Regions from separate parts of the Mesorhizobium sp. W050 genome, predicted to be linked through region 1. Evidence: predicted binding sites of a transcription regulator. Region 1 holds the regulator's gene; each other region holds the start of a gene.
The links. The regulator LexA, encoded in region 1, represses DNA repair genes until DNA is damaged. The targets are predictions, from matches to a motif close to TGTTCNNNNTGTGTTCNG.

Region 1 (3,277 bases):
CCGAGCCGGCCGCATGCCGAGCGCGGCGTGCAGCAGCTTGTAGATGTTGATCGAGGTTGTGTCGCAGACCACCGTCTGCCCGTCAGCCGCGCCGATCAGTCGTCCGAGCTGATCTCCCAGTTCCACCGGCATGTTGAACCAGCCAGCCGTGTTCCAGGCGCGAATGAGGTCCTGCGCCCATTCCTGCGTGGCGGCCTGCTGCAGTTCGCTGAAGACGACCGCTGACGCGGCACCCAGCGAATTGCCGTCGAGATAAATCACGCCTTGCGGCAAGACAAAGCGTTCACGCATGGAGCGCAGCGGATCGGCGGCATCCATTGCTTCGATTGTAGCGAGATCGGGTGTCGTGCTCATGATCCGGCGCCCTTCCATGGACAAACGCGCGCGGCGGAGCCTGCCGCCCAAACATGCCGGCGATCTTGAGTGGTCGCCCTTGAACTGTCAAATATTATATATAATTCACCCGTTGAAAGGCTTTGATATATAATGATCCGCCGAGCGTTTATGTCTGATGGATCACGATGCTGGATGACGAGCAGACCTCGAAGACGGAAGCAGCCTATCGCCTGCTCAGGCGCGATATTCTTGCGACCCGGCTGGCGCCTGCCGCGCCGTTGAAGCTGAGCACGCTGCGCAACACCTACGGCATCGGCTGGACGCCGTTGCGCGAGGCGCTGTCGCGGCTGGAGGCGGAACGGCTTGTGACCGCCATCAGCAACCGCGGGTTTGCGGTCGCTCCCGTCTCTCGGGCGGAGCTCGAGGATTTGGCGCGTGCGCGGCTGGTGGTCGAACTGCCCCTGCTGGTGGAATCGATCGAGAAGGGCGACCGTGAGTGGGAAGACGCGGTCGTTGCCGCCCACTATCGTCTCTCACGGTGCGGGTCTGTTCTCGACGATCCATCGGATGATGCGGTCGACGCGTGGTACGAAAAACACGATGCCTTCCATGCGGCGCTGCTCAGTGCCGCGACATCCAGCTGGCTGCTGCGCTTCAATGCAACGATTTCCGACCAATTGCATCGCCATCACCGCTTTCTGGGTCTGGCCCCGACGCTGCGCGCCGCCGCCGGCCGCACGGATGGACACCGGAAGGCCGTGGCGGCCCTGCGCGACGCCGTGGCGATCGAACACCATACCGCCCTGATGGAAGCGGCCCTCGATCGCGACGTCGAACGTGCGAAAACTCTGATGACCGCTCACATCGGCTACACGCTGCAGGTCTATGCCCAGAGCGAACCCGGCGCGGATGCTGCGCAGCCCCGTCCGAAAAGGAAGCGGCGATCATAGCCGACGACGCAGGGCACTTTGTCTTCGTTTCACCCCGTTGCCGGCCAACGACTACGAGCGCCGCTCGCGGTGCCGAACGTTACGCTGAACAAAACGTCAACACATTCATTAAACTTTAAAAGGTTGCGGAACACAACTGGAACAGATAGTGTTTGTTCTGGGTTTGTTTTTTCTGATTCTGGTTTCAGAACCCTTGGGGGCCGCGATGCTGACGCGCAAACAACATGAGCTTCTGATGTTCATCCATGAACGCCTGAAGGAGAGCGGAATCCCGCCGTCCTTCGACGAGATGAAGGAAGCGCTCGACCTCGCCTCCAAGTCCGGCATCCACCGACTGATCACGGCGCTTGAGGAGCGCGGTTTCATTCGCCGGCTGCCGAACCGGGCGCGCGCGCTGGAAGTGCTGCGGCTACCCGACTCGATCGCACCAGGCCTCAACGCGGCGAGGAAGTTTTCGCCGAGCGTCATTCAGGGCAGTCTTGGTCAAGCCGGGCAAGGGCAAGGCGGCCAGGGACAAGGCGGGATGGGCCAAGGCGGTCTCGGCCGCCAGATCAAGCCGGTCTCGCCGTCGCGTTCGATGTCTGCCGGCAATGACGATGCCGTTTCCTCGATTTCAATCCCGGTGATGGGACGCATCGCCGCCGGCGTGCCGATCGACGCCATCCAGCATCAGACCCATTCGATCTCGGTGCCGCCCGACATGATCATGGGCGGCGAACACTACGCGCTCGAGGTCAAGGGCGATTCGATGATCGAAGCCGGCATTTTCGACGGCGATACGGTCATCATCCGCAATGCCGACACTGCCAGCCCCGGCGAGATCGTGGTGGCGTTGGTCGACGACGAGGAAGCGACCCTGAAACGCTTCCGCCGCAAGGGCGCCTCGATCGCGCTGGAAGCCGCAAACCCGGCCTACGAAACCCGCATCTTCGGCCCCGACAGGGTCAAGGTGCAGGGCAAGCTGGTCGGGCTGATCAGGCGTTACTGAGCCGGCTTAGGTTTGTACTTTTCACGCTGCTTGTAGGGCGGCAGGCCTCGGGCTTCGCGTGAGAAGCGGCGCTGCTCGTGCCAGGGGCGATACGGCTTGTCGACGGCGAAGCGGATGGTTGGCGCTGCAGCTGCCGATTGCGGATCGAAGAAGACGGCGGCGCTGCCGTCGCGGGCCAGCTGTTTCTTCGTCACGACCAGCACCAGCGGGTCGCGGCACGGATTGTAGGCGGTGGCGTCATCGATGACGATCAGGCTCGCGAAGGCACAGGCCGGCCGCGCCGTCTTGCGGTCTTTCGCAAGCGCTACAATGGCTCCGGAAGGGTGCCGGGCGATACAGAGATCGCCGGTGCAATAGAAGGGCGAGCCGGGCGGCAGATCGAGCGGATCGAGATCGAACCGCGTATCTGTTGACTCGAAAATCTCAGGTGGGATAATGGTTTCGGCCCGCAGCGCCCGTTTCCAATTGTCCGTGGTGAATTCGTTGGAGCGTTCGCGGTTGAGGGCGAGTTCGCCGCCACCGATCGGCATGGCCACCAGATGCGCATCCTCGGATATGAGCACGTCGGGCGTAAGCACCTGCGGCACCGTCAACAGGCCGGCCAGCGCGAAAGGCACGGCCGCCAGCCTGAGCCAGGTGGTGGCCATGGTGGCGATGACGAGGGCGACCGCCACCAACAGCACCGAGCGGATGGAGATCAGCCCGACGGCGTCGACCGGCGAGCGCTCGGAAATCCAGGCCGATATAGCGATCATCGCCATCAGACCCTTGCCCATCACATAGAGGAACGGCCCGTCGGCGCCGAACGGCATCGCCAGTGCGCTGAGCACGGCAAAAGGCATGACGATCAACGAAACAATCGGCATCACGGCCAGATTGGCGATCAGGCTGAGCGGCGACACACGCTGAAAATGCCAGATGGCGAACAGCAAGGTTGCACTGCCGGCGATGATCGAGGTCATGGCGAGGCCGCCCATGGCCAGCGCGAATTTTCGCGACAGGA
Region 2 (3,277 bases), 500 kb from region 1:
CCACGTTCCTCCAGCGCCTTGATGGCGACGTCGATCGACAGGCCGTTGGACAGCAGCCGGCCGATGATCTCGCCATTGCCGGCTCCCGGCACCGAGCCCGGCTCGATGGTGACGTCGCGCCCGCCAATGCCGTAAGCAAAATTGGCGCTGTATTTGGCGCCGAGATCCTGTCCGGCCTGGCGATTGATCTCGACGAAGCGGACGTTGAGCTGAACCTGCTGCGAGGACGAGATGTTGACCGAATTGATCACTTCCTCATTGCCGGAGAAACGGCTGGCGATCTTGCTTGCCTTCTCGGCGGCGACCGCGTCATCGGCCTCGCCCGACAGCACGACGCGGCCATTGGCCGAGCCGACCTTGATCTTGGCGTCCGGCACGCTGGCGCGAATGGTGCTGGCCAGCTGGTCGGTGTCCAGCGTCACCTCGATGTCGACGGTGCCGACCAACTGCTTGTTCTGGTCGAACAGTGCGATGCCGGTGGTGCCGAGATTGTTGCCCAGCACATAGAAGGATTTGTCGGTCAGCGGATTGACGTTGGCGATCTCCGGATCGCCGATGACGATCTGGTAGAAGGCGGCATTGGTCATGACCGTCTTCGGCTTGCCCTTGGCTACCTTGATCGACGCATTCGTTGTCGACGAGACATGGACGATATCGTTGTCGGCCTTGGCTGGCGCACTGAGGCCGAGCATTGCGGCCGCGGCGAGGCAAGCCCCCACCGCAAGCGCCCGCATTGTGCGCAGCCCTTTCGTCGTCTGGAATGCATGAAGTCCCGACATCTGTCCCGTCCCTCGCCCGGTCCCCACCGGCAGTTATTGCTGGTCCCGCGCAGGAACCTGGTATTCTTCGACCTGCGTGCCGCGCGTCACGATGATCGTCTTGAATTTCGGCTTCTCAGGCTCCTTGGTCGCGGCAGTGAACAGCGCGCCGGCAGCGGCCTGGACGCCGGAGGCGACCGATCCGCCGAAGGACGAGATGGTGGTGACGCCGTCCTTGGCGGCCCCTCCGTCTGCGGCCGAGCGGAGCGACAGCGACAAGGTGCCGACGGTGCGGGCAAGCGCCACTTTCTGCGCGCCTTCGGTCGTCACCTCGATGGTGACGGAATTGGCGATCTGCGGTGTGGTCTGGCGCTCGTCGGCGCCCTGCCCCACGGTCAGCACCTTGGCGTCGGAGACGACAATCTCGGAGGTAACGGTCGATCCGGCAGCGCCCTGCGCGTTCTTGGCCACTTCCTGGATTTCGCCCGCATCGCGTGTCAGCACCACGTCGACCCGGTCGCCCGGCATGACGAAGCCGCCGACGCCGGCGATCTCGTCGGTGCGGATTGTCACCGCCCGCATGCCGGGCGTCATCATGTTGGACAGCGTCGCGCGGCCGTTCGGCCCCGACAACTTGCTGATCAGCACCGGCTCGTTGATCTCGATCGGCGACAATACCACGCGGCTGCCTTCGGCGAGCAATGCATTGACTGTGGTGAACGCGCCCTGCGGCACCGAATCCTCGGACCATGGGATTTCGCTGAGCTGCGCCCGGTCAAGCTCCATGCCGTAACGCAGCGGCGCGTTGGCCACCACGATGGTCTTGAAGACGACCTTGGGGACGGCGGGCGCCGGGATCGACGCCGTTTTCTCTTCGGCATCGGCCTTGGCCTGGCTTTTCACCCAGAAATCCGCGGCAAAGATTGAAATCGCGCCGAAGACGGCAGCGATGCCAATCATCGTTATGGCCTTGCCCCTCACAACCAACCCCTGACTCTCGTGGTCTTTTGTTTTGTTGGGGCGACGCTAGGCCGCTTTGTTAAAGATTCAGGAATCCCAGCGGCTCCGCACGGACCTATTTCCGCCGGCTTGGTTATCGAAAGGTTTTAGGATAAGAAGGGGTTAATCCCCGAACGTAACAGGAACTTCCGTCGCTTGGCGCCGAAAAGCGTGGCAGTATCGACGGGTGATTCGCGGCACCGGATTCTATGGCAGGCATGGACGACAACAACGATCTTTTCGGCAATCTGGAAAAGCAGCCGCAACCGGCTCGGACACCTTCGCGCCCGGCCGACCCGCTGGTGCAGGCCACGAAGCGTCCTGCCGCGACCAAGGACGGCAGCGAGGGCTATAGCGCCGCCGACATCGAGGTGCTGGAGGGGCTGGAGCCGGTGCGGCGCCGTCCCGGCATGTATATTGGCGGCACCGACGACAAGGCGATGCACCATCTGTTTGCCGAGGTCATCGATAATTCGATGGACGAGGCGGTCGCCGGCCATGCCACCTTCATCGATGTCGAGCTGTCGGCCGACGGGTTTCTGACCGTTACCGACAATGGCCGCGGCATTCCGGTCGATCCGCATCCGAAATTCAAGAAGCCGGCGCTCGAAGTCATCATGACGACGCTGCATTCGGGCGGCAAGTTCGATAGCAAGGTCTATGAGACCTCCGGCGGTCTGCACGGTGTCGGCGTCTCGGTCGTAAATGCGCTGTCGGACCATCTCGAAGTCGAAGTCGCGCGCGGTCGCCAGCTTTACCGCCAAAGGTTCTCGCGCGGCGTTCCGGTGAGCGGGCTGGAGCAGCTCGGCGAAGTGCACAACCGGCGCGGCACCAAAATCCGCTTCCATCCCGACGAGCAGATTTTCGGCAAGGGCGCCGCCTTCGAGCCGGCGCGGCTCTATCGCATGACCCGCTCGAAAGCCTATCTGTTCGGCGGCGTCGAGATCCGCTGGAGCTGCGACCCATCGCTGATCAAGGAAAAGGACCAGACGCCCGCCAAGGCGGAGTTCCATTTCCCCGGCGGCTTGAAGGACTATCTCAAGGCATCGCTTGGCGACGACTTCCAGGTGACCCGCGAGATCTTCGCCGGCAAGAGCGAAAAACAGGGCGGCCACGGCTCGCTGGAATGGGCGGTGACCTGGTTCGGCGGTGACGGCTTCGTCAACTCCTACTGCAACACCATCCCGACCGGCGAAGGCGGCACGCATGAGGCCGGCTTTCGCAATGTGCTGACGCGCGGGCTTCGGGCCTATGCCGACTTGGTCGGCAACAAGCGCGCCTCGATCGTCACCTCCGAAGACGTTATGATCTCGGCGGCCGGCATGCTGTCGGTTTTCATCCGCGAGCCGGAATTCGTCGGCCAGACCAAGGACAGGCTGGCAACGATCGAAGCCATTCGCATTGTCGAGACCGCCATCCGCGATCCCTTCGACCACTGGCTGGCCGACAATCCGCAGGAAGCCTCCAAGCTGCTGGAATGGGTGATTGCGCGCGCCGACGAGCGGGTGCGCCGGCGCCAG
Region 3 (3,277 bases), 930 kb from region 1:
CGCCCCAGTTGAAGGTGCCGAAATTACCGGGATAGACCAGCGAGCCCTGCACCGATGGCGGGGTATAGCGGCCCTCGTAGCGCAGACCCTGGAATTCGATCCGGCAGGCCAGCTGGTCGAACATGGTGATGCCCCACATGTCGGCGCCGGTCAGCGGCCTCGGATTGAAGGAGAGATCCGAGACCGGCTGCGTCGGCGACGTGTGATCGCCCTCGACAGCGCCGCCCGGCGCCGGCACTTCCTTGATCGGGATGATCGGCTCGCCGCTGCGCCGGTCGAGCACGTAGAGGTCGCCCTGCTTGGTCGGTCCAACCAGGCCCGGAACGACGCCGACAGCGGTGGTGATGTCGACCAGGGTCGGCTGTGCCGGCACATCCATGTCCCAGAGGTCGTGATGCACGGTCTGCCGCACCCAGCGCACTTGTCCGGTGGCCAGATCGAGCGCGGTGATCGAGGAGGAAAACTTCTCGACATTGGCGCTGCGGCCCATCCCGAGCTGGTCCGGCGTCTGGTTGCCGAGCGGCACATAGAGCAGGCCGAGCTTCTCGTCGGCGCTTGCCGTCGACCACATGTTGGGCGAGTTGTGGGTGTAGGTCTGGCCTGCCGCCAGCGGCGTTGTCTGGTCCGGATTGCCGGAATCCCAGTTCCACACCAGGGCGCCGGTGTCGACGTCGAAGGCCCGGATGACGCCGGACGGCTCTTGCGTCGAATAATTGTCGTTGACCGCGCCGCCGATGATGATCTTGCCGCCGGCAATCAGCGGCGCCGAGGTCGAGTAATAATAGCCCGACTTCGGATACGGCATGTTGGTCAACAGATCGAGCGTGCCGGCCTCTGCGAAGGTCGGGCAGACCTGGCCGTTGGCGGCGTCGAGCGCGATCAGCCGCGCATCCGAGGTCGGCAGATAGACGCGCGTCGCGCAAGGCTGGCCGGCGGCGATCTTGGCATCGGCATAATAGGACACGCCGCGGCAGGTCTGGTGCTGGCGGTCCTTGTCGAGCTTGATCTTGGGATCGAAACGCCATTTCTCCTTGCCGGTGGCGGCATCGATGGCGATGGCGAAATTGTGCGGCGTGCAGATATAGAGCGAGTCGCCCACCTTCAGCGGCGTCACCTGATAGGTGGTTTCGCCGACATCGTCCGGCCCTTTCACGTCGCCGGTCTGGTAGGTCCAGGCCGGCTGCAATTTGGCGACATTGTCGGGCGTGATCTGGTCGAGCGGCGAATAGCGCTGGCCAAATTGCGTGCGGCCATAGAAGTGCCATTCACCCGGAGGCACGTTGCCGCCGAGATCGGCAGTCGGCGTCACCTTGTCGGCGCTGAGGTCGCCGGCGATGTCCTTGGGATCGGCCGTCATCGAATAACCGGCGACGGCGAGCGAAGCGAGCACGGCCAGAATGAGCGGCGCTCGCGCGTCGGGGCCGGTCAGGCCCCGCCTTGCCCAAGGCGTCAGCAGCCACAGCGCCAGAAGCACGATGATGCCGCCGCGCGGTCCGAGTTCCCACCAGTCGAAGCCGATTTCCCACACCGCCCAGGCCAGCGTGCCGAGCACGATCGCCGTGTAGAGCCAGAGCGCCGTCGATTTGCGCCGGAAGAGCAGCCATGCGGCGATCAGGAAGGCGAGACCGGTGACGACATAGTACCAGCTGCCGCCGAGCATCGCGAGCCAGACGCCGCCGCCGCCAAGTGCGAGGCCGATGAGGAACAGGATGAGGGAGGTGATGACGACAGCCAAGACGATACTCCTTCGACTGATGCGCTTTGCAGCGCCTCACGGGCAGCCGCCCCTGCCCTGTCGCCAGCTTTCTCCCCCAGGCCGCGTGTGTCAAGCTGGCCCTGCCAGCATAAGGCGAGAGCAAACGCTCGACTTCATTCCGCTCCCACGCTGCAGCACCTCCACGACATTGTCGGGCGTCGGGACGACGAAATTCGCACTGCGCCCCAGAATCTCACTTCCAAAGCAGAACAAAACGTAGACACTTCTGGTCTTTCGCTCCCGAATCACTACATTCGGGGGAGATGTCCGGCTTTGCGGAAGACATGCCCTTTTTCGACGAACCCAATGCGCGGCCCGCGGCCCCGTCGGGCATAGCGGCGCGCGCCATGGCGGCCCGCAGCGGCCCCAACAGCGCGCCCGATTATCTCAACGGCCTCAACCCCGAGCAGCGGCTGGCGGTGGAAACCACCGAAGGCCCGGTCCTGGTGCTGGCCGGCGCCGGCACCGGCAAGACACGCGTGCTGACCACCCGCATCGCCCATATCCTGGCCACCGGCAGGGCTTTCCCCTCGCAGATCCTGGCGGTGACCTTCACCAACAAGGCCGCGCGCGAGATGAAGCAGCGCATCGGCCATCTCGTCGGCGAAGCCGTCGAGGGCATGCCGTGGCTCGGCACCTTCCACTCCATCGGCGTCAAGCTCTTGCGCCGCCACGCCGAGCTGGCCGGGCTCAAATCCGATTTCACCATCCTCGACACCGACGACGTCGTACGGCTGATCAAGCAGCTGATCCAGGCCGAAGGCCTCGACGACAAGCGCTGGCCGGCCAAGCAGTTCGCGCAGATGGTCGACGGCTGGAAGAACAAGGGCCAAGGCCCCGCCGACATTGCCGAGGGCGATGCCCGCAGCTTCGCCAACGGCAAGGGCCGGGAACTCTACAAGGCCTATCAGGAGCGGCTGAAGACCCTGAACGCCTGCGACTTCGGCGATCTGCTCTGCCACCCTATCCGCATCTTCCGCGCCAATCCGGACGTGCTGAAGGACTACCACAAGCGCTTCAAATACATCCTCGTCGACGAGTACCAGGACACCAACACCGCGCAATACATGTGGCTGCGGCTCCTGGCGCAAAGACCTACCTCCCCCTCGATGGGGGAGGTCGCGCCGCGTAGCGGCGCGGGTGGGGGTGGCAGCGCCGGCGCCAGTCACCCCTCCCCGCCGCTTCGCGGCGACCCTCCCCATCCAGGGGAGGGTAAAGCGCGCTCGGCCGAAGGCCGCAAGCCCGACCAGGCGTCCGAGCCGTTGCGAGGCGACTCCCGCGACGCCGAAGGCGCGCAAAAAAGAGGGGGCGGAGGGCCTGCGCCGGCAGGCGCGGAACGGCCCGTGAGCGAAAACAAAGTCAACATCTGCTGCGTCGGCGACGACGACCAGTCCATCTATGGCTGGCGTGGCGCCGAGGTCGACAACATCCTGCGCTTCGACAAGGATTTCCCGGGCGCCACCATCATCCGGCTGGAACGCAACTACCGCTCGACGGCGCACATCCTCGGCACCGCCTCGC

Region 2: a site for LexA is predicted at 1,888-1,905, ahead of parE (DNA topoisomerase IV subunit B). Genes of this name have one in related genera too.
Region 3: a site for LexA is predicted at 1,962-1,979, ahead of ACYG9Y_RS07120 (ATP-dependent helicase). Genes of this name have one in related genera too.

Annotation. Positions count from the first base shown of each region.
Region 1 covers NZ_JBTTIH010000001.1:2,423,875-2,427,151, forward strand. The annotation lists gene kynU (kynureninase) at 1-354, opposite strand, end outside; gene ACYG9Y_RS11695 (GntR family transcriptional regulator) at 522-1,286, shown strand; gene lexA (transcriptional repressor LexA) at 1,492-2,274, shown strand; gene ACYG9Y_RS11705 (ComEC/Rec2 family competence protein) at 2,268-3,277, opposite strand, start outside.
Region 2 covers NZ_JBTTIH010000001.1:1,926,725-1,930,001, reverse strand. The annotation lists gene ACYG9Y_RS09220 (type II and III secretion system protein family protein) at 1-779, opposite strand, end outside; gene cpaB (Flp pilus assembly protein CpaB) at 813-1,718, opposite strand; gene parE (DNA topoisomerase IV subunit B) at 1,976-3,277, shown strand, end outside.
Region 3 covers NZ_JBTTIH010000001.1:1,498,608-1,501,884, reverse strand. The annotation lists gene ACYG9Y_RS07125 (glucose/quinate/shikimate family membrane-bound PQQ-dependent dehydrogenase) at 1-1,735, opposite strand, end outside; gene ACYG9Y_RS07120 (ATP-dependent helicase) at 2,020-3,277, shown strand, end outside.